Regions from separate parts of the Caldanaerovirga acetigignens genome, predicted to be linked through region 3. Evidence: riboswitches for the same ligand, from Rfam matches in the RefSeq annotation. Region 3 holds a riboswitch; each other region holds the start of a gene.
What was found. A riboswitch is a leader RNA that binds a small molecule or an ion and turns the genes downstream of it on or off. The one in region 3 is predicted to bind cobalamin.
Positions count from the first base shown of each region.

Region 1 (5,604 bases), on a different contig from region 3:
AGCCGACATGGGATACAGTTTCCAGTGGTCAGGGCCAACCACCATCCTCATAACATGGGGTATTATAAGCCCCACGAAACCTATAACTCCGCTCACCGAAACTGCAGAAGCAGTCAAAAGCGATGCTGCGGCTAGACATACTTTTTTTAGTAATTCTATATCTACCCCTGTAAAAAAAGCCGTATTCTCACCCAATTGAAAAATATTAAGCGCTCGAAGGTTGCATATTCCGAGCAAAAAGCCTATGACCCCGTAAGGTAGATTCATGGATACTTCTTTCCACCCTTGCGATGAAAAGCTTCCCAAAAGCCAAAAATAGATTTGATGCAGCTTTTGGTCGCTAAAATACATTAAAAACGACACCAGAGCCGATATGAAGCTGCTTACCGCTATCCCCGAAAGCAAAAGAGTATTAGAATTAGCCCTTCCGGCAATACTCGCAACCATGTAAACAATTATTACAGTCATGAGAGAGCCCAAAAAGGCAAACAGGGGTATGGGCCCCAATCCCATAATACTTACCCCAGAAAATAACAAAATGGCCAGAGCTGCCCCTAAAGCCGCACCGGATGATGCGCCGATAATGTAAGGATCAGCAAGGGGATTGCGGAAAATGCCCTGATATATTACTCCCGCTGCAGAAAGTTCAGCTCCAACAAGGAAGGTCAAAATTATCCTGGGAAGCCTCAATTTTAAAATTATAACCTCATGGGATTGTGACCACATAGGATGCAATTTATTTTGCAAAACCGGAACTTTGCTAAGTATAATTTTTAAAATCTCTGAGGGAGGGACGCTGACAGCCCCTACCCCCAGCGAAAACAGACTTCCTACCAACGTTAGAATCAGCAAAAGTAGGTATATTTTTCCAACCCTTTTTTTTGCATCCATCAAATAACCCTCGTTAATCCTTAAAAATTTCCGGGTGAATGATTTTTGCAAACTGTTCAAGTCCATCCACCAATCTGGGAGTGGGCCTTTGGATTATATTTTCATCGACGTAATACACCTTTCCTTCCTTTATAGCTTTTATATTTTCCCAGCCCGGACGCTTTATTATATCCTCCTTCGTCTGATTGCTGCTTCCGTGATGGGAGAAAATTATTATGTCCGGATTTTTTTCTATGATCATCTCTTGACTGTATTCAGGATACGACTTTGCCGCGTCGGATGCAACATTGATACCTCCCGCATTTTCTATAAGATCATGGACGAAGGTGCCGGGTCCTGCTGACGTGATAGGTGACGGCCATAGTTCGTAAAATACTTTCGGCCTTTTGTCCTCAGGTATTGAAGAAACTTTTTCTTCGATGGATTCAACCCTTGATTTCAGATTGGCCACAAGCTCTTCAGCCTGCTTTTCTCTATTTGTAACCTTTCCAACTAACAACAATGCGTCTAAGACCTCATCTATATTTTTCGGATTTAACACCAAGATGGGAATTTGCAATTCTTCCAGCTTTCTCACCGGTTGCTCGTGCATGCTCGTTGCTAAAACTAAATCTGGTTTTAAAGTCAAAACCTTTTCCATATTGGGATCTGCAAACCCGCCAATTTTTTCCTTCTGCTTTGCTTCCTCAGGGTAATCGCAATAATCGGTGACTCCAACAACTTTATCGCCAAGTCCCAGGGCAAATAGGATCTCGGTGTTGCTGGGAGCAAGAGATATTATGCGCTCGGGTTCTTTCTCGATTACTACCTCTCTTCCCATCTGGTCCTTTACCGTCAACGGATATGCACTGTTGGAGTTTTCTTTGGTATCGGTTTTGGAATTCGACTTGCAAGATGCCAAAGTTATGGCAATTGCTACTGTAAGGATGACAACAAGCATTTTGTAAAAGGTGAATTTGCTTTTCACATTATTACCCCCCACATTTTAATTTGCCTTTAAAAAATAATCCCGGCCTTTCAGAGCCGAGAAACATTCTTCTAAAACAGTACTCCCCCTTTCCTCCGAAGGCTTCGTACTAGAAAACCAACAGGCAGGTCTCCTGGCTTCCGGTTCATCTTCCCTGCGCCTTCCCAGGATTTTTCATCCCAGTGGCCTAGCAGTTCATCACCGGTTACAGTGGCGGGGCCGCTCAGGAATTTCACCTGATTCCCTTTTAAACCCAAAGGGTACCTGATGGCAGTTATTCATTTTCCCTAAATTATTATACTTCAAAAACAGATACTCTCCAAGTTATTTAATTTCCTCTAAAACTTTATTTAGCATTTCCTTTATTTCAGCGGGGTTTTCCATTTCTAAAGCTTTATTTGCAATTTCCCTTGCCTGATCATAGGTTAGGGATCTAATTACCTTTTTGACCTGCGAAATGGAAGTGGCGCTCATAGAAAATTCGTCAAGACCCATCCCCAGAAGTATTGGGGCAGCAAGGGGATCGCCAGCCATTTCCCCGCACATACCTGTCCACTTTCCAGCCCTGTGGGAGGCGTCGATTACGTTCTTTATCAACCTCAACACCGCTGGATGGAAGGGCTCATACAGGTTTGCGATTTTCTCGTTCATCCTGTCTACCGCCAGTGTATACTGGATGAGGTCATTGGTGCCAATGCTGAAGAAATCAACTTCCTTTGCGAGGATGTCGGCAGTTACCGCAGCCGATGGAATTTCCACCATTATACCTACTTCCAAGTTTTCGTCAAAAGGTATTCCCTCATGCCTTAATTCGGCCTTCGCCTCTTCTAAAATTTCATTAGCTTTTCTCAATTCCGACAGGCTAGAAATCATCGGGTACATTATTTTAATTTTCCCGTAGTGGCTTGCTCTCAGGATAGCTCGCAATTGCACTTTGAATAACTGAGGATTATCCAGGCACATTCTTATAGCTCTCCACCCTAAAAACGGGTTAAGTTCTTCGGGCATTTCAAGGAAAGGCAGCTTTTTATCCCCACCGATGTCCAGAGTTCTAATTATCACAGGCCTTGGATACATTGCTTCTGCTACCTCTTTGTAAGCCCGGAACTGCTCTTCCTCATCGGGGAGGGTTTCCCTGTCCATATAAAGAAATTCAGTCCGATAAAGACCTATGCCTTCGGCGCCGTGCTCAAGCGCCCCTTTCACATCTTTTGGCGTCCCGATATTGGCAGCCAATTCCACACGCCTTTTGCCGTCTTTCGTTTCAGCGGGAAGATCTTTCAATTTTTTCAATTCTTCCTTATACCTTTGATACTCGAGTTTTAATTCGTTGTATTGTCGCAAAGTATCCTCACTTGGATTCACTAAGACTATACCCTTATTTCCATCGACTATGACGGTATCCCCTTCTGAGACTTCATTAGAAATGCTGCCCAATCCCACTACCGCCGGGATTTCCAAGGATCGAGCCATTATTGCCGTGTGAGAGGTCCTGCCTCCCATATCCGTGGCAAAGGCCTTTACTTTTTCCTTATCCATCTGCGCGGTATCCGAAGGAGTCAAATCTCTTGCAATGACGATGACTTCTTCGGCCAATTCTGCCAGAGATCGAATCGGGATACCAAGCACATTCTTTATTAGTCTTTCACTCACATCTTTTATATCGGCTGCCCTTTCCTTGAGGTACTCGTCCTCCATACTATTGAACATATCAACGTACTTTTTAGATACCTGACTTATGGCGTTTTCAGCAGTTATTCGCTCGCTCTTTATTTTTTCCCTTATCTCATCCATAAATATAGGGTCATCTAAAACCATGATGTGGGCGTCGAAAATCTGAGCCTTGTCTTTTCCAAGCTCACGCTCGGCCTTCTCTCTAATTTTTATTAGCTGCTCCCTGGACTTTGCAATACCTTCTTCCAAACGTTTTATTTCACCGACAATTTTCTCTTCAGCAATATTAGCCGTATCTATCTTAATTTCGCTTTCTTTTAGCACAAAAGCTTTTCCTATTTCGATGCCCGGCGAAGCCGCAATCCCTTGATACATCTTATCCCTCCGCTAATCCTTTTTTAATATTTCTTCTACTTCTTTTACTATTCTGTAAGGTTTAGTAATGATCCTAATGGGTAACGAAAGGAGAAATTTTGTGATGTCTTTTTCAAGCTCTTTTGTCATCCTGTAAGGTTTTGTTATTATCCGTTCGATAAATTCTGCCGCATAATTTTCTAATAATTTCTCCCTGTTTATTTCTATTTCACTGCCGCATTCTTCACATCTTATGCTTTTCAAGATTTTTCCTACATAGGTCACTACGTGAGGTGTATCTTTATTACAATGAAGGCAATAAAGCTCAGCCTTCATTTTTGAGGTCATATAAAAAACTCCCTCGTCTTTCGATTAATAAATTTAATCTTTTTTTAACTATACCTCGAAAATTAAAAAATATCAATATTGATTTTTAGTCACAGCCCTAACCAATCAGCTTCTCTTGCATTCTGCGCAACTGCAAAATTAGCGAGCCTTCATCTAATCTAATAGAATCATAAGTTATTACCTGTCCTTTTTTCACATTTTTTATCATTACCACGTTGCTGTTTACCAGTCCTATCGGCAGGGCGTTTTCTTTTTTCGCGTTTTTATAAGTATCTATTAAACCGTAAACCGTAAAACCTCCGATGCCGTCAAGGTGTTCCCCAACTTTTAAATCTTTTTTTGCTACTGCTATGGTCTCGGATACCGGAGCACCCTTAGGTACTATTGTAGGCTCCTTGTAAATGTACGCCCTGGCGATCGAAAGGGGCGTTTCTATGCTTGTCAGGTGGTAAGGACGATAAAGTACATAGTTGGGGCCTTCACCCATGGAAAGATAAGCCAATTCTTCTTTAATAGCCTCTAAATTGGTCTTAACAATTGCGAAAACTCCCGGTGCAACACCGTTGACGTATTCCACTACCTGATACCTTTCTAAAATTCCCCCCTCTTCTTTTAATCTGAATATTTTTGTCAATTCTTTAACGCTCGCACTGGGTCCTATTAACCCCCTCCTGGTGGGCATAAAACCGGTTGCATTGGAAACAGCAGTTAGTTCCACCATGGTTTTAGTGCCGTCTTTGAAAGATGCCAGCATTCTAGGGCTCATTTTCTTCTTGATAGCTTCTTCCATAACCGAATCGGGGTTAGCTTCCAAATCGAGGGGGTTATTTTTACCCTTGCCTAAAACCAATACCTCAAATCCTAGGGCATCAGCAAAATCATATAATTCTTTTATTGCCCCTGGTTCATCCCCGGCAGATACAGTATATACCACCCCCGCACTATCTGCCATCTTCTTCAAAATCGGCCCCACTGTCACATCCGTTTCAACGTTTAACATCACTATATGTTTACCGTTATAAATTGACTCTAATGCAATTTGCGCTCCAACCTCGGGCACTCCTGTTGCATCCACTATGACATCAATCGGTATAGCTCGCGTAACGGTACTAAAATCTTCCGTTATTACATACCTTCCCCTTGCTACCCATTCTTCCACTTCCGCAGGCGTTCGCGCCGGAAATATATCGTCTTCGGACACCCCCGCCAATATGTAAGCTTTTTTTGCTTCTTCTAAATCCCTATCGCATACGGCTGCCATTTTAATGCCTTTCATGCAAAAAATCTGGCTCACAAGTCCCCGCCCCATCTGACCAGCGCCTATTAATCCCACGTTAATTTTTTTCCCGCTGGCCTCTAGCTCCATAAGT
Region 1 covers NZ_FRCR01000016.1:6,137-11,740, reverse strand. Annotated here, with positions in the region: gene BUB66_RS10340 (FecCD family ABC transporter permease) at 1-891, opposite strand, end outside; gene BUB66_RS10335 (ABC transporter substrate-binding protein) at 905-1,858, opposite strand; cobalamin riboswitch at 1,965-2,141, opposite strand; gene ptsP (phosphoenolpyruvate--protein phosphotransferase) at 2,183-3,907, opposite strand; gene BUB66_RS10325 (bh protein) at 3,920-4,234, opposite strand; gene BUB66_RS10320 (NAD(P)H-dependent oxidoreductase) at 4,332-5,604, opposite strand, start outside.
Region 1: it holds a riboswitch for cobalamin, as region 3 does, so the genes downstream of both, BUB66_RS10335 (ABC transporter substrate-binding protein) here and BUB66_RS05310 (energy-coupling factor ABC transporter permease) in region 3, are expected to answer to the same signal.

Region 2 (5,604 bases), on a different contig from region 3:
CGGAGGTTTCTTTGATGTTCGGAATTGATGAGATCCAAAAGATAATACCGCACAGATACCCTTTCTTGCTGGTGGATAAAATAGTGGAGGTGGAACCCGGGAAAAGGGCAAAAGGTGTAAAGAACGTTACGGCTAACGAACCCTATTTCCAGGGTCATTTCCCGGGTAAACCCATAATGCCTGGGGTCCTCATTGTGGAAGCCCTGGCGCAGGTGGGCGCCGTAGCCATACTAAGCTTGGAGGAAAATAAGGGGAAGCTCGCACTTTTTGCCGGGATAGACGAAATGAGGTTCAAAAGGCAAGTGGTTCCGGGAGATATCCTAACGCTAGAAGTTGAAGTTATTAAACTAAAAGGTCCTGTAGGTAAGGGAAAGGCACGGGCTACGGTAAATGATGAGACGGCGGCTGAAGGTATTCTCATGTTTGCCTTAGTATAAATAAAAAGCCGAAAGCGGTGGAAAAATACTCTTAAGGTGAGGAGAGGTGATGTAAGTGATGCCTCCAAAAACCTTAAGAGTATTTTTAACGTACACGTGGAGAGTTTTACTGCTTTTTATCATACTGGCTTTAATTACAGGCTGCTCAAAAAGTTCAGCAAGGACTTCACCGGAAAGCTCCCGTCAACAAAAAAAAGGGATGTTTGCCCTTAAAAAGCTCGAGGAAGACGTAGAGAAGCTGGTAAAAGAATTCGAGAAAGATTATTTTGCATTAAAGGCTCCTCCTGCGGAAAGCACAGGTGTTCAAGGAGCTCATGGAGCGCAAAACGGCGGGGAAAATCAGAGCAAACAGGGACATCAACAAAGTAAGGAAGGGCAGCAGGGGGTAAGTCAACAGAAAAGATCGAGTCTTCAGCCCGACTGGGCAAAGTACGAAAAAATGGTATTTCTCATCCACGGCGAATGGAATGAATTTAGAGAACTGGCCATGCAGCAAGGGGCACAAATTGATATAATAACCGCCTTTAACGAAAAGCTAAATGAAGTTACAAAGATGCTGACAAAACAGGACCTTTACGGCGGCTTGCTGGCAGCCAATGACCTTTACTACAGGACCGTGGCTTTCGAAAGCCTTTTTGAATCGAGCCGTGCCGTGAGCGCCAAAAGAACCCTGTATTATCTGCGAGATGCGGCTTACAGGGCCTTAAGCGACCAAAACGAGGAAGCTTCAGCCTCCATGATGAAAGCCCAGGAGGAATGGAAGATGGGCAAACCCCGGCTGAAGGATAGTTTAACGGGAAATAAAGTAGAGTTTTCACTTAAAGAATTGAAAGAAGCCGTTGAAATAAAAGATCCCAATCTGATTAAAATGAAATGCCAAATTGCAGAAAAAAACATTAAAGAGGCTGAAAAAAAGTTCCACTAAAGATAATCACAAGAGGGTCCCCAACCGGAAAACCGGTCTGAGACCCTTTAATTCAAGGGTTTCAGGCGCGGTAAAAACGACGCAGGTAGCAGGTCCAGCGGATTTTTTAATATCTACGGACAATAACCTTTCCCACTGCACTGAAAAACCTGATACTTTGGCGAGGTGTTCTACCTCGCCTTTTATTCCTCTTGAACCTACCGGAATAATATCGTGCACATCAGTTATGGCTAAAAGCCGTTTTACAGCCAAGGCATCGGCGATGTCGGGGTCTTCGAGGGATACTTCATTTCCAACTTTGGGAACGCCAAGACAGTAAATTATATCTCCGGACTTTGTTTTACCCATGCGTATTTCATCGATGCTTGCGATTCCGATTGTTGTAACTCCAAGTGCTGTCTGGCATGTTGGAATATTTTTCTCGGTGCTCACGGCATAGGGGACGCCATCAAGCCCGCAGGCGGAAAGCTCATCTTTGATTCCCCTAAGAAGACCTTCTCCCGTGGGGGACGGTTCGCACGAAATGGTAGCCGTCAATGTCAGAGGCTTTGCACCTATCGCAAAAAGTTCCATCAAGGTCACCCGACATGTAAATCTTCCGGTGATGTAAGGGGAAACCTTCACAAGGTCATGTTCCTTTTCCCCTATACCTCCGGCTGAGTCGCAAGCCACCGCAAGAAAATTTCCCCCGACAATCCTTATCAGCACCACATCTCTATTCGGCAAAGCTTCATTTTTTATCCACATAACTTTCCCCCTTTGTCCTTCTTATAAGCGAATAAACGAGGGCGGCCAGCGACAGATTTAAAGCCGATGCCACCGTGAGCGGGACTACAATTGCCGTAAAAAAGCCACTGCCAAAACCGGGAAAGAGCAGCAGGCTCGCCGGCGCTAATACGCCGTTTAGCAGTGTTGTCGTTATTATCGCCAAAGTTAAATTCCTTTTACCTATAATGGCAAATACCGCTGCAAAAAATGCCATTTCGATAGCTATTAGAAGGTGGATCGGGGCCGAGAGAGGAAAGCCTGCATTCATGCTGGTGAAGATGTGCCCTAATGAAGAGGTGAGGGCGCCGTAAGAGGGGCCCAGAAACAATGCTGCCATGTACCCCGGGGCTGAATCAAAGGCCACGGTTCCCGTTGGGCTTGGCAATTTTATGCCTGCACCTATGAAGCTCAGGGCTACAAAAATGGCACTAAGGGTGAGAGCTCTTGTCTTTTGGTTTACCATAAGGCTAATACCTCCTGCTTAAAAATTATTATAATAAACGAAAAAAGCCCACAGTCTAATTGCAAATTAGACCGTGGACTTTGCCATCATCCCCGGACATCTACCTTCCAAGGCAGGTCTCCTGGCTCCGGTTCATCGCCGCCTTAAGCCTTCCCAGTTTCCCAGTGGCCTTTTTAAGGGGCTTCCCGTTACAGTGGCGGGTCCGCGCCGGACTTTCACCGGACTTCCCTATTCTCCCCAAAAGGGGCACCTTGAAGGCGCATATTTCTAGTTTCACAACAATTATAAATCTTGCGAAGGTAACTTGTCAAGTATTATATTCCGGGGCCAAAAACCCTTCCCATCGTGCCAAAACCGTGGCAGAAACCGGGTCCCATTCCAAACCCGAGTCCCCAAAATCCTCTAAGCTGCGAAAGCTGTTCTTCAGTAAGAAGGCCTTTAATTTTTTCGTAATATTCCCATTTCAGGTCAAACATTTTATTTCTGAGGTCGCTTAATTCCTTTAGCTTCTCGTCGATGGCTTTCTGGTCGGGGTTTTTTGATAAGTATAGGTCATGCAGCTCAAGTCTGATTTTTGCCATGTCACTCCTAAATTGAGTCATTTTTTGGAAGAATTCTGCCTGTATATCCCTGAGTTTGCTGTACTGTTCATCAGTCAAATTGAGCTTAGATTGCAGTCCAAAATTACTGCCTGAGCTTGGAAAAACACCAGGCACTGCCGCTATGGCCACTGCAGCGGTTCCCAGTATCAATACCGCTGCTATTCCAAAGGCCAGGATTTTCTTTGTCATGTTATCCCTCCCTTAATAGGTTAAATGCCTTTCAAAGTCTATTATAGCCTTAAAATGTGAGGGATTTTTGAGGAGAAAATGAAGAAATTCTGATTGTGCAAAAATAAATAATCTGGGGCAAAAAATTTTTGCAGTGATCATAATAGATATGGCTTTGAAATTGGTAATTCTGTAATGGCATGAGTTTTGCTTTTATAGGTTGTGGGAAAAATAAGAGGGGAGGGTTTTTACAATGAGACGAATGAGGACCATAATAATGGGAGCTGCGGGAAGAGACTTTCATGTTTTTAACGCTTATTTTAGAGACAACGATTTATATGAAGTCGTGGCCTTCACGGCAACCCAGATACCAAATATTGAAGAAAGAAAATATCCTCCTATACTTGCAGGAAATCTTTACCCCAATGGCATACCTATTTACCCCGAAAGCGAACTAGAAACGCTAATAAGAGAACAAAAAGTCGACCAGGTTGTCTTTGCATACAGCGATGTTTCTCATGAAGAAGTGATGCACAAGGCATCGAGGGTTCTAAGCTCAGGTGCTGATTTCAGACTCATGGGTCCGAAGAGCACCATGATAAAGTCAACAAAACCTGTGGTTTCTGTGGGTGCTGTAAGGACGGGAGTTGGAAAAAGTCAGACCACCAGAAGGGTTTGCGAAATTTTGAAGGACATGGGTAAAAAAGTTGTGGCAATAAGGCATCCTATGCCATACGGGGACCTGTCGAAACAGATATGCCAGAGGTTCGCGACTTATGAAGACCTGGACCGACATAAATGTACAATCGAAGAAAGAGAAGAATATGAGCCTCACATCGATATGGGAATAGTGGTGTATGCAGGGGTGGACTACGGAGTGATCCTAAAAGAGGCTGAAAAGGAAGCCGATGTGATAGTATGGGACGGCGGAAACAACGACTTCCCATTTTACCATACCGATATGCATATCGTGCTGGTTGACCCGCACAGGCCGGGTCATGAGGTAAAATACCACCCGGGTGAGACCAACCTTAGAATGGCGGATGTGGTGGTGATAAACAAGATTGATACCGCTTCTCCAGAAGGGATCGATGCTGTGCGAAGAAGCATCGAAGAGGTTAACCCTAAGGCCCAGGTGGTAGAAGCTGCATCGCCCATATTTGTCGACGACCCGGCTAAGATAAAGGGCAGGAAGGTACTTGTAGTTGAAGATGGACCTACGCTCACACATGGCGAAATGACTTATGGTGCAGGATATGTGGCAGCCAAAAAGTTCGGTGCTTCTTGCATAATCGACCCGAGGCCGTACGCCGTGGGTAGTATAAAGGAAACTTACGCCAAATACACCCACCTTTCTGTAATCCTACCTGCCATGGGCTACGGTGAGACTCAGATTAAAGAGCTTGAGGAAACCATCAACAGGACTGAATGCGATGCAGTAGTGGTGGGTACACCTATTGACTTGGGGAGGATTATGAAAATTGACAAACCTGCGGTGAGGGTTAGGTACAGGCTACAAGAAATAGGCTCCCCGACATTGGAAGATGTACTTCAGAAGTTCAGATAATAAAAAAGGGCTGTTCTCTGCGGACAGCCCTTTTTGGCAAATTAAAATCGAGTTAACTGAAGAGCTCCTTGTCGATGCCGAACTTTCTCAGGCGATACTGAAGGGCTTGCCTTTTGATACCTAACAGTTGGGCAGCTTTTGTTATGTTTCCATTGGTGCTTTTTAGAGCATTTATTATAAGTTCCCTTTCATATTCATCCACCCGGGATTTAACAGTAGAAGATCGTCCGGCCCTATGTTCAACGTAGTTTTTGAAACTTCCAAAGCTCAAATATTTAAGGTCCGAAAGGGAAATATATCCTTCGTCTACATAATTCATGACGCCCTCTATAACGTGTTCTAACTCTCTTACGTTACCAGGCCAGGAATATTCTTTAAAAAGGTTTAGCACCTGACGATCTATGCCCTTTACGTTCTTTTTGAATTTTTGGTTGTATTTTTCGATAAAATGTATAACCAGATCCTCGATGTCTTCCAGCCGGTCCCTGAGTGGGGGAATTTCGACATAAATGACGCTCAGCCGGTAAAAAAGGTCATTTCTCAATCGGCCACTTTTAATCAATTCGACAGGGTGTTCGTTAGTTGTGGCTATTATCCTTACATCTACGGGGATATCACAAGTTGCCCCTATACGCCGCACGACCCCTTCCTGGAGCACCCTCAGCAGCTTGCTT
Region 2 covers NZ_FRCR01000009.1:42,331-47,934, reverse strand. Annotated here, with positions in the region: gene fabZ (3-hydroxyacyl-ACP dehydratase FabZ) at 15-437, shown strand; gene BUB66_RS08040 (hypothetical protein) at 493-1,362, shown strand; gene BUB66_RS08035 (AIR synthase related protein) at 1,369-2,109, opposite strand; gene BUB66_RS08030 (ECF transporter S component) at 2,093-2,593, opposite strand; cobalamin riboswitch at 2,688-2,862, opposite strand; gene BUB66_RS08025 (Spy/CpxP family protein refolding chaperone) at 2,908-3,384, opposite strand; gene BUB66_RS08020 (cyclic 2,3-diphosphoglycerate synthase) at 3,617-4,930, shown strand; gene BUB66_RS08015 (sigma-54 interaction domain-containing protein) at 4,983-5,604, opposite strand, start outside.
Region 2: it holds a riboswitch for cobalamin, as region 3 does, so the genes downstream of both, BUB66_RS08030 (ECF transporter S component) here and BUB66_RS05310 (energy-coupling factor ABC transporter permease) in region 3, are expected to answer to the same signal.

Region 3 (5,604 bases):
AATCCAACTCAAACACTCCAACCATGGGAAAACTTTTCCCTGCCCCGTCTATTATGCTCCTGCCCAGGTACATCAATCCGCCGCATTCGGCGTAAATCGGCATGCCGGCCTCGAATGCCTCCCTTACGGATTTCATCATCTCTTTATTGGAGCTTAACTTTTCAGCAAAAACTTCAGGAAAACCGCCTCCTATTATGAGCCCCGATATTCCCTCCGGAAGAAAAGGGTCCTTAAGGGGGCTGAAAAACACAAGTTCTGCCCCCAAACATTCTAGGGTCTCCAGGCTCTGCTGGTAGTAAAAGTTGAAGGCTTCGTCCATTGCAACCCCGATTTTCACCCGATCTACTCCCCGGGAGGATATATTGTCCCAGGGATATACAAAATTTTCATCACAGGAGACCATTGCGAGAAGCTGTTCCAGATCTATGTATTTTTTTATTTTTTCAAATAGCTTTTGGAATTTCCCCTCCAGGTTCCTCATTTCCCATACGGGCAAAAGCCCCAGGTGTCTTTCCGGAAGGGAAAGCTCCTCGTCGTACGGCAAGTATCCTAAAGCCGGAAGTTTCAAATCCTGCATCAGGCACCGTTTCAAGAGCAAATAGTGGCTTTCGCTATTTACCTTGTTCAGTATAACCCCTTTAACATTAAGGCCTTCGTCGAATTCCTTGTAACCCTTTACCATCGCGCTTATGCTCCTCGCCATTCCCGATGCATCCACAACCAACACCACGGGAATCCCGAGGACCTTTGCCACGTGGGCGCTGCTGGCATGGCCGGTGTCGTCAAGGCCGTCGAAAAGTCCCATGACCCCTTCTACCACCGAAACAAACCGGCCCTTTGATTTCTTTATATACAATTCCCTGAGTTTTTCTTCCCCCTGCATAAATATGTCCAGGTTGTACGATGGAGTTTTTGTTACAAATCGGTGATAAGCCGTATCTATATAATCCGGCCCCACCTTGAAGGCCGCCACTTGTCCCATTTCCGAAAAAGCTCCCATTATTCCGAGGGCCAGCGTAGTCTTGCCGGAACCGCTATGGGTTCCTGCAATCATGAACCCTTTTGCCAAGTCAATCCCCTCCGTCGCTTTCGAGCATTGAGGCAAGCTGCTTAAAATCTCTGGGGAAAGAGCCTTTAAGCAGTCCTCTCTTTTTAAGAAGATCGCCTATTTTTACCATAAAGGGCTTTTCCAGACCTGATTCTCCAATAAGTTCATCGTCGGTAAAAATTTCTAAAGGGTTTCCCTGCGCCAAGACTTTGCCGTCTTTCATTACAACTATCCAGTCTGCAAAACTAAAGGCCAGGTCTACGTCATGGGTCGATATTACGATTTGTTTTCCCAAGCGGTATAATTTTTCCATCATTTCCACCAGTTCAGCCGAAGACCTAGGGTCTAAATAGGCCGTCGGTTCGTCAAACACCAGCGCATCCGGGTTCATCGCAAGAACCGAGGCGATGGCGACCTTCTTTTTTTGTCCGTAGCTTAAAAAATGCGCCGGTCTATATTTCAGCTCATCTATTCCCATGGTTTCAAGAGCTTTGAGTACCCTATTCCTCACTTCATCTTCTTGGAGGCCGAGGTTCATCGGCCCGAAGGAGACCTCTTGAAATACGCTTCCCGCAAACATCTGGGCGTCCGGGTCCTGAAAGACCAGTCCCACCTTTTGCCTCCAGGTTTTCAAGAAAGCCTTTGTATACTCTACCTTTGAACCCTCGTAATATACAGCGCCTTTCTTGGGCTTCAAAAGACCTATAAAGTGAAACAGCAGCGTGGACTTTCCCGCGCCGTTCGGCCCTAATATGGCGACTTTTTTCCCTTTTTCAAGCCTTAAGTTTACTCCTTTTAAAGCCCAAACGCTGCCGGGATATGCGTAGTAGACATCAATCAATTCCATCCAATACTTTCCCATTTTATCCCTTTCCCCATTTTACTAGTGAGTTAATAGCCGAGAGAATCATCGCCGAAACGACTATTATCGAAGCCCACATTGCAAAAATGGTATTTTCTTTCTTATTGTCGTTTGGACGAATATCCAGGACTTTCAGCTCTCCACCGTCATATCCCCTGGCCTCCAGCGCCATCTGAAGCTTATTGGAGCCTTCCATGGCCTTTGTAAAAAGTCCCGAGACCAGAAGGCCCGTGGAGCGAAGAGAAGATTCAAAACTAATATACCCGAGCCTTGCAGCCTGGGCGCTGTAAATCATTCCCGCATAGTCGGCCAAGGTAAAAATCTGCCTGTAAGTCAAAAAAGCAAGCTCCACAAAAAGCCGGGGCACCCCCAGACCTTTTAATGCCACCACTATTTCTAGGGCTGGAGTAGTAAGGCAAAGGAAATAAAAGCACGAGACCATCGCGAGGGAGCGGCTGCAAAGCAGAGCCGCTTCCCTTGGAGAATATGAAGAGAGGAATACCACAAAAGCTCCTGGCAGCAGAAAAAGCATTGCCCCTGAAAGCAGCCCTGCGTAGCCCTTCAAGTCTATCCCCGCTATAAAAACCGCTGCAGTCGCCATTATCGCAAAGATAAAAAGGTGGACCCAGAACCCTCCAGCGAATCCCAGAACCATCATCGAAAAGGCAAAAGCCATTTTATAAAGCGGGTTTACGTCTTTTAAGCGATTGTTGTAAGCATATCTATCTAGAAACATCTTCTGCTCCCTTCAGTTTTAAATAAAAATAGATTCCGAGGACAAGTCCTAGCGTTACCTGAAATCCAAAGAGCAGTTTCTCCATGAGGTCGCTTTCGGGCTCCCATAGATTTGAAAGCCAAGGCGTATAATCCGGATTAATATTTAAGATGAGCTCCATCGCCCTGTCGTCGGAGCCCTCAAATCCGAGGTCAAGCTTAAATGACAGAAAAAGCAATGTCAAGAGGATGACCATAAGGGCAAGTAAAAGCCTCAAATGCCGTCCTTCTTTCAATTAAGACCCTCCCCTTTTATCATATTTTCCACCGCACCTTTTGCCCTCTGCTCAAGCAAATCCAGAGCAACGACCGTTACAATCCCTTCTGCTATTGCAAGGGGCACCTGGGTTACTGCGAAGATCCCGGCAAATTTCAAAAACGAAGCTAAAAAACCTCCTACCCTGTCGGGAAACGCCAGGGCCAATTGTAAGGAAGTAACGGCGTAAGTTGCAAGGTCCCCTAAAGAAGCTCCGAGAAATACCGCGATATTTCGAGAAAGGCCCGCCCTCTTCGCCGCCCTATATACCCAATAAGAAATAAAGGGACCTGCCACCGCCATAGAAAAAGAATTAGCCCCCAGGGTGCTCAGCCCGCCGTGGGCAAGGAGCAGAGCCTGGAAAAGCAGCACTATGCCGCCTATTACCGCCATCGGGAAGGGCCCGAACAATATCGCCCCTAGGCCCACACCTGTAGGATGGGAGCAGCTACCCGTAACCGATGGCAGTTTTAAGGCTGAGAGCACGAAAGCAAAAGCCCCGGCAAAACCCAGAAGCACCTTGCCCGAAGCATTAGACATGATCTTTTTTCTTATGTATGAAAGTCCAACCAGCAAAAACGGAATGTAAACAGCGTACCATAGGACGCTCCATGAAAGGGGCAAAAACCCTTCCATTATGTGCATCGCATAAGCTTCGGCATGGTAAAAGGTAAGCATAACCAAGGTCAAGAACGAAGCAGTCTTTTTCACTTTCAAAACTCCTTTCAGATTTTTTAAAATAAAAAACCTCTTAACTACGAAGTGTTAAGAGGTTATGTGTAAATCCATCCTCTATACACCCCCTATCACTCGTAGGTAAGTGTATAAAAGATACAGGCAGGTCTCCTGGCTCTGGTTCACCGCCGCCTTATGCCTTCCCGGTCACCCAGTGGCATCCTATAAGGCGGCTCCCCATCACAGTGGCGGGACCGCGCCGGATTTTCACCGGACTTCCCTCTTAGCCGGCATTTCGCCGGAACCTGTATCCCTTATATTCGATTTTCCTTACTAAAAGATATAACATTTTTCGAAAGGTTTGTCAATTTATAAAACATAAAAGTTGATGCGTCAAATGAAGATTGATATAATTTCCTTAAGAAATCCGGCCAAAAGGTGGTTTTCGTGAACAAAAAAAATTGGAAAGATGAGTCTCGGAGTTGAAGATTTTTTCTCCTTATTCAGATATGGTCCGGGAAGCCCAAGAAATGGTAGAATTGTTATCGACAAAAATAAAAGGCATTTCGAAACGCCTGCGCAAGGAAAAGGAACTTAGCTTCTACAGCGCCGAGGATTTCATCCCTACCGAAGAGTATGGGCCTGAATATGTCGAAATGGCCATTAAAGATGCGGAGTTTGTTCTTAAAACCGTTGAGGAAGCATTTAATAAAACATAAATAAAATAAGGGCAATTCTGCACAAAGGGGAGAGAAGAATGCAAATTGAAGTATATCCCACCTGCGACAGCGTAAAAAATTTGAGCGGGAAAACCGCAATAGTAATAGACGTCCTCAGGGCTACCAGCGTCATAACCACAGCTCTTTTTAACGGCGCAAAAAGGGTCATCCCAGCGCCTTCTGTGGATGACGCTTTGATTCTAGCAAGGAAATTTGAAGGTCACGTCCTCCTCGGCGGCGAGCGGGGCGCGGTTAAGATTCCCGGCTTTGACCTGGGAAATTCACCCCTGGAATACAAAAAAGAGCTGGTTTCTGGCAAAACGGTCATCCTCACTACCAGCAACGGAACGAGGGCCATAAAGGCTTCCGAAAGCGCCGAGCACGTATTCATAGGTTGTTTTCTCAACGCGTCAGCAGTAGCCGAAAAAGCCTTGAAGCTTGCCTTGCTCGGCGAAGCCCCCTGCGTATCCATAGTTTGCGCCGGGACGCTGGGGGAATTTTCTCTCGACGATTCCGCATGTGCCGGCCTTATTGTGGATATCCTGGTAAGGAACATAGAAAGGGAAAAAGAACCACCGGAGCTTTCGGACCTGGCCTTCGCCTGCCGGGACCTTTACTTAAAATACCAAAGTAACCTGAAAGCATTCATATCCCATGCAGCACACTACAAAAGGCTTCTTGGCCTTGGCTTTGAAAAAGATATAGATTACTGTTTGCAAATTGACGTTATTGACTGCGTGCCGGTGTATGATAAAAAAACTTTGGAAGTGAAGATCGTCCTGTGAAGGTGCCATAGCCGATATAAGCCACTGCATATTGCCATGGCTGACTTGGGAAATAAAGGCATTTCACACCGCTTTCTTTTTAAGCCAGGCCACGGTGTAATATGTCGGCCTATCCTGTACAATCGCATAGAATTCTGTTTCCAGCATCAGGCCGTTATACCTCATAACTATTTCCTTCAATTTTTCCTGCGATATGCTTTCAAGAAACGCAACTATAACCGCTTTCCCGGCTCTTCGCCTTCTCGCTGCCGCTTCTATGGACCTGTTGTCTATTGCCGGTATAATGTCGATAACCGTGCCGTCATCCCTTAACAAAGCCGCCACGAACGCAGGCCTAGGTGCCTTTGCAAGCCTTCGCCTTATTTCGAACACCACCGGATTCATATCTATTTTCCCCCCTGAACGTTTTAAACCGCGAAATAGGACAAAGCTCCTTATACTACCTATATGTCGCCATACTCATTTTTATGCCACGATTTTTGCGA
Region 3 covers NZ_FRCR01000005.1:104,477-110,080, forward strand. Annotated here, with positions in the region: gene BUB66_RS05290 (cobyrinic acid a,c-diamide synthase CobB) at 1-1,069, opposite strand, end outside; gene BUB66_RS05295 (energy-coupling factor ABC transporter ATP-binding protein) at 1,071-1,895, opposite strand; gene cbiQ (cobalt ECF transporter T component CbiQ) at 1,912-2,646, opposite strand; gene BUB66_RS05305 (energy-coupling factor ABC transporter substrate-binding protein) at 2,633-2,920, opposite strand; gene BUB66_RS05310 (energy-coupling factor ABC transporter permease) at 2,917-3,618, opposite strand; cobalamin riboswitch at 3,760-3,939, opposite strand; gene BUB66_RS11895 (hypothetical protein) at 4,146-4,334, shown strand; gene BUB66_RS05320 (2-phosphosulfolactate phosphatase) at 4,373-5,119, shown strand; gene BUB66_RS05325 (hypothetical protein) at 5,183-5,503, opposite strand.

Region 4 (5,604 bases), on a different contig from region 3:
ATATTTGACTTATTTTTTAGTACCTTTATTCTCTTTACTTTGTTTGCTAAAAATTGCACGATATAGTAAGAAGATTTATCAGGAGTTGGTTTGATGGAGCACAGGGAAATATTTTACGGCATAGGAAATAGAATCAGGCGCTTGAGAAAACAGCGCAACCTGACCCAGGAGGAACTCGGAGAAAGGGCTGGTCTGCATTACAGCTACATTGGGCAGGTGGAAAGGGGAGATAAAATACCCTCTCTCAAAACTCTCTCGAAAATAGCCAAGGCCCTAAACGTGAGCCTTGACTACATTTTGGAGGACGCCGAAATTTATAAAGCACAAACAGACTCGGATAGCGCAATTAACGAACTTTTGGCTATGGTCAAAACCAGGCCTGCTCATGAGATAAAATTGCTTGCCTCCGTATGCAGGACTATTATAGAAGAACTAGATTCCTGGAAAAAAGTCCAAGGCAAAGATTTTTAAAGTTTTAAAGGACATATTTACAAAACGAAAATTTTATCCTCCGGGACATGCTTTATTAATAGAGACCAGACTTTTTCCGTTAATTCTCTTTTAATTTTTTCATCATAAGTATATACTCCTTCCCTCGCTGTATAAGGGTAGTGGATTATCTCCGAAGGCGGGAAATTTCTCCTCATCCTCTTTAAGTAATCGCGGGGTATCCTAAAGACGCCAATACTCGCGTCTTTTATCTTATCTGCCGGAATCACCGAAAAAGTCCGGCTTATCAAATTTTCGTAAGCCGCTTCCCAATCTTCAAAATACAAAACCGGGTCAAAGCAAAGCCTTACATTCCAGCCATCGCCGATGGCCTTTTTTACATTTTTGAGTCGGAGTTCGAGGGGAGGCGCATTTTTTTCATACTTCTTAATTGCCTCATCCGGAGAAAGAGTCCAGGCTAAAATCACATTGCAAGCAGGCGCAAGATAGCTTATGGCTGAATAATTTGCGCTCTTCGTGCGTATTTCTAGCTTTAAATCCTCTTTTCCCCTCGCAAACTCAATCCACCTAGTGCAAAGGGGTGCAATTCTTTCAAGCGCCAATAAATCAGTGTCATAAGAAATGCTCAGGTAAATCGGATTTCGCCTTATCAAGTCTTCGATCTCCTTAAAGAAATCCTCTACGTTCACGAAAATTACCAGATTCGCCGAAGCATACATTCCTTTAAGGTAACAGTAATCGCACGAATAAACACAGTTCAAAGCCGGCGAAGCGTAGTAAAAGTTTTCATTTCCGAAACTGTGACAAATATCAGGCCCCTGGTACAGCAACTCTCCTTTTTTGGCTGCGATTATCAGTTTCCTGCTTGACTCTTGAACGAAAAAGTTTTGCCTTGGCCTGCAAAATACATCCTTGTAGTGCTTTATCCTGACTTTGACGGCCTTCGGAAACTTTTTTAGTATTTCTTTCGTCAAAGGAGATTCCTCCACCCCTTCTTCGACGTATATGTGAGAAAAACTTCTAACAAAGCATTTTTTTAATCCTTTCAAAATAAACCTTCCCCTCGCTTTTTGAATTCACTTTTATGTTTAAAAATTCATAAAGCTCCCATGGTAGACCTTCGTTTTTTGAGAGATAATACTGAATTAAATTCTTCAGTTGATGAGTCATCGTAAAAGTGAGTCTGAGGTTTTCCGCAAGTTTGTCAATTATCTTTTCTTCGTTTTCAGATAACCCCCTTGGCATAAAACGGTGAATCGACTCTAAAGATGAAATGAAACCCTCTATCAAAGGCAGGTTTTCTCCAATAATATCCAATACGAAAGACGGCTCTACTGCTCTTTCCAAATAATCAGAAACAACTTTGATACAGTGGACGCCATGAGGAGGCAGGAAAAATGATGCAGCCTCAAAGAATCCAGCACCTTCCATGTCAACTATGTCGCCTTCAATAAGTTCTGCAGGATAATCTCCCTTAACCACTGGAAAATCAAAAGTTTCCAAAACCCCTTCCTTCATATTATGTTTTACGAGTATATCAGGATAAAATACTCTCTTTGTATCGTTATAGATTATTTTGTGACAAAGGATAGCTTCGCCCTTTTTAAGATTATCATTTTTTGCACCGGCGATGCCTATATTAAGCGCGATGTCTTTGCTCCTAGCTTTAAACTCGGTTAATAAAAAGGAAGTGGCACAAGCGGAGGCAATAGCCCCCGGACCGCTTTCCACCAGAGCCATTTCCTTTCCGGCAAAAACCTGGAAACGGCTATTTTTTAAAACCTTCTTCAGCCCAAAATATTCAATAATGGGCTTTGCCTCTACGTGATATGCAGTTACTATGAATAACACGGTTTTTCACCTTTTTTACTATTGGTTATGGTATAATCAATATATAATTTACCATATCTCAGCCTTTAAGAAAACTCAAGAGTTTTCGAAAGGAGCTTTTTATGGTAAAACAACCAAAAATCCAACTCTTCGACTTCATCATGTCCATATCGGAGACTATAGACCTCATAAGCCCCCTAGTAGCCAATCATCACTTTAAGGTGGCATATATCGCATATATGATAGGCTACGAATTAAATCTTCCTCCTGAAAACTTAAACGACCTGATAATTGCAGGAGCATTGCACGATATAGGGGCCCTTTCCTTTAAGGAACGTATAGACGCTCTTCAGTTTGAACTGGAAAATCCCTATAAACACGCTGAGTTGAGCTACCAGCTTTTAAAAACTTACCTGCCTTTTTCCAAGATTGCCGAGCTGGTAAGATTTCATCACGTCCCATGGAACTATGGAGAAGGCGCAGAATTTAGCGGAAAAGCAGTACCTCTGGGCAGCCACATACTCCACCTTGCTGACCGCATAGCGGTGCTCACGGGAAGCAGCCAAATGGACATTTTGAGAAGGTCAAAGGAAATAGTAAGGAGGGTTGAAAGCCAGTCCAATCGACTGTTTTTGCCTGAGCTTGTAGAAGCCTTTAAAAACGTGGCTGTCAAGGAGAGCTTTTGGCTGGAAGTGACCTCACCCTTTTTAAGCTCTGTTCTAAAGAGTAGAGTTACACTGCCTGTAATCGAACTCCAACTTGAAACCCTGTTAGATGTGGCAAAATTGTTTTCCCATATAATAGACTTCAGAAGCCGCTTTACCGCTACACATTCCAGCGGTGTTGCGGCAACTGCCGAATACTTAGCAAAACTTTGCGGTTTTTCCGGAAGGGAATGCTTAATGATGAGTATAGCGGGGTACTTACACGACCTTGGAAAGTTAGCGGTGCCTGTAGAAATTCTAGAAAAAAATGGAAGTCTCACTAAAAAAGAGTTTGATATCGTAAAATCCCATCCTTTTTTTACATATCGCATCTTAGAACCGCTAAAAGGCTTAGAAGAAATAACGGCATGGGCTTCCTTTCATCACGAAAAGCTGGACGGCAGCGGCTATCCCTTCCATTACAAGGCTTACGACCTGCCCCTGGGCTCCCGAATAATGTCAGTTGCCGATGTATTTTGCGCTATCACCGAGGACAGACCTTACAGAAAGGGAATGACCAAAGGGCAGGCCGTAAAAGTGCTTGAGGAAATGGTAAAGAATTCCGCACTTGATTTTTATGTCGTAGATGTTTTGAAATCCAGCTTTGAGGAAGTAAATAGGGTAAGAAAAAGAGCAGAAAAGGCCGCCGCTGAAGAATACAGGAGTTTTTACGAAAATTTGACTTATTAGTTTAATTATATTTCCTCTTTTGAAACACCTGCTTCCTCAAAAGTCGCCATTTCCTTTATTATCTTTGCTGCCGCCTCTACAAGATTCATGGCAAGTACTGCGCCAGTACCTTCACCCAATCTCATTCTCATGAAGATCATGGGTTTGAGCCCCAAAAGTTCTAGCATTACTTTGTGACCTGGTTCTTCAGATACGTGAGACGCTATCATAAAGTTTATTGAACGGGGATCTATCTTAGAAGCAATAAGGGCACCGGCAGTCGATATAAGACCGTCTATGATGACAGGTACTCTGCGCGAGGCCGCTCCCAAAATTACCCCTGCAATGCCTGCGATTTCCAGGCCCCCTACTTTTGCAAGGACCCCTATTGGGTCTTCAGGGTCGGGTTTATTTACCTCTAGAGCTTTTCTTATTGCGTTTAATTTTTTCTGCAGGCGAAGGTCATCTATCCCGGTTCCGCGGCCGACTATTTCTTCAAGGGGCTTACCTGAAAATGCAGCAAGTATTGCACTGCTAGGCGTGGTGTTTCCTATTCCCATATCTCCCGTGGCAATAAGGTCGGAGCCTTTATCTATGCTTTCCCAAGCGGTGACAACTCCTACTTCGATGGCTTTTATCGCTTCTTCTCTGCTCATGGCAGGACCTTTTGCAATGTTATCTGTGCCTTTTTTTACCTTTCTTACAAGCAGGCCTGGATGGTCCACATCTGAAGCTACTCCTATGTCAACACAAATTATCTCGGCTCCTTCGTGGCGCGCGAGTACGTTTATGGCAGCCCCTCCAGAAAGGAAGTTCACCACCATTTGGGGGGTTACCTCTTTTGGATATGCACTGACCCCTTCATCCGCAACGCCATGGTCACCCGCCATTATAATCACGGTCTTTTTTCTGAAATCATTAAACACCTTACCGCTTATCCCAGCTAATTTTACTGCCAGGTCTTCCAGGGCTCCCAGGCTCCCTTTAGGTTTTGTCAAGTTGTCCAGCCTTTCCCTCGCCCTTTGCATGGCCGTATTATCCAGTTCCCCTATACTTTTTAATGCTCTTTCCAAGATTTCCATAAACATCCTCCTTTTTCCTTAATTTTTTTGTAAAATAAAAAGTCCCTAACTGTAATAAATTACAGCTAGGGACTTTACCATCATCCCTTAGCAAACCTTCCGGGCAGGTCTTCTGGCTTCGGTTCATCTCCCCTTGCGCCTTCCCGGTTTCCCAGTGGCATTTTGCAAGGGGAATCCCCGTCACAGCGGCGGGTCCGCTCAGGATTTTCACCTGATTCCCTATTCTCCCCATCTCGGGGCACCCGAAAGGTTACGGTATTCACAATTTTAACACATTATAATAATTCTCTATTCTTTCCAAAATTCCTTCCATGACATATTAGATTTTTTAAATTCATCAAGTAAAAGAAGGAGTGCAATTAACCATTAGCGAATTAATTGACATGGAGCTTCCTGCTCGTCTTGTTGCTCTAAAGCAAGTCTTAAATAAGTTTCATTTCCCCTTCACTATAATTAAAAAGGAGTTGAAGAAAGGTATGGCTCCAGAAATGAACTCAATTGTAAGCTCCACAATTTTGTCATTGAAAAGTCTTTCGGTATACAGGAGACTCCTGGAAGACCCCTTGATAAAGAAATTCGAAAACCTATTAAAAGCTGCGAAGTCCGGCGATCCTTTGCTTTCCGCTGAAGCTTACTGCGACCTATTATACGGACTTTTGGCTAAAAGCGAAAGGGCTCTTGGTGTTGGAAATTCTTTTCAGAACCTAATACTCGACCTCATGCTTGAAGATGAAAATCCTTTCAGTTTGAGCTCTGAAAGGGCAGGAAAAGATACTGCAGATCACCTTAAAAAACTCGTCAAAACTGATTTAAAGCTCCTTAAGTCCGTCTTTGAATTTAATTTTGAAGTCATTTTGAGCTTCATCAAA
Region 4 covers NZ_FRCR01000007.1:20,380-25,983, forward strand. Annotated here, with positions in the region: gene BUB66_RS06545 (helix-turn-helix domain-containing protein) at 94-471, shown strand; gene BUB66_RS06550 (SPL family radical SAM protein) at 489-1,499, opposite strand; gene BUB66_RS06555 (5'-methylthioadenosine/S-adenosylhomocysteine nucleosidase family protein) at 1,471-2,301, opposite strand; gene BUB66_RS06560 (HD-GYP domain-containing protein) at 2,403-3,674, shown strand; gene cobT (nicotinate-nucleotide--dimethylbenzimidazole phosphoribosyltransferase) at 3,680-4,735, opposite strand; cobalamin riboswitch at 4,821-4,996, opposite strand; gene BUB66_RS06570 (ATP-binding protein) at 5,224-5,604, shown strand, end outside.
Region 4: it holds a riboswitch for cobalamin, as region 3 does, so the genes downstream of both, cobT (nicotinate-nucleotide--dimethylbenzimidazole phosphoribosyltransferase) here and BUB66_RS05310 (energy-coupling factor ABC transporter permease) in region 3, are expected to answer to the same signal.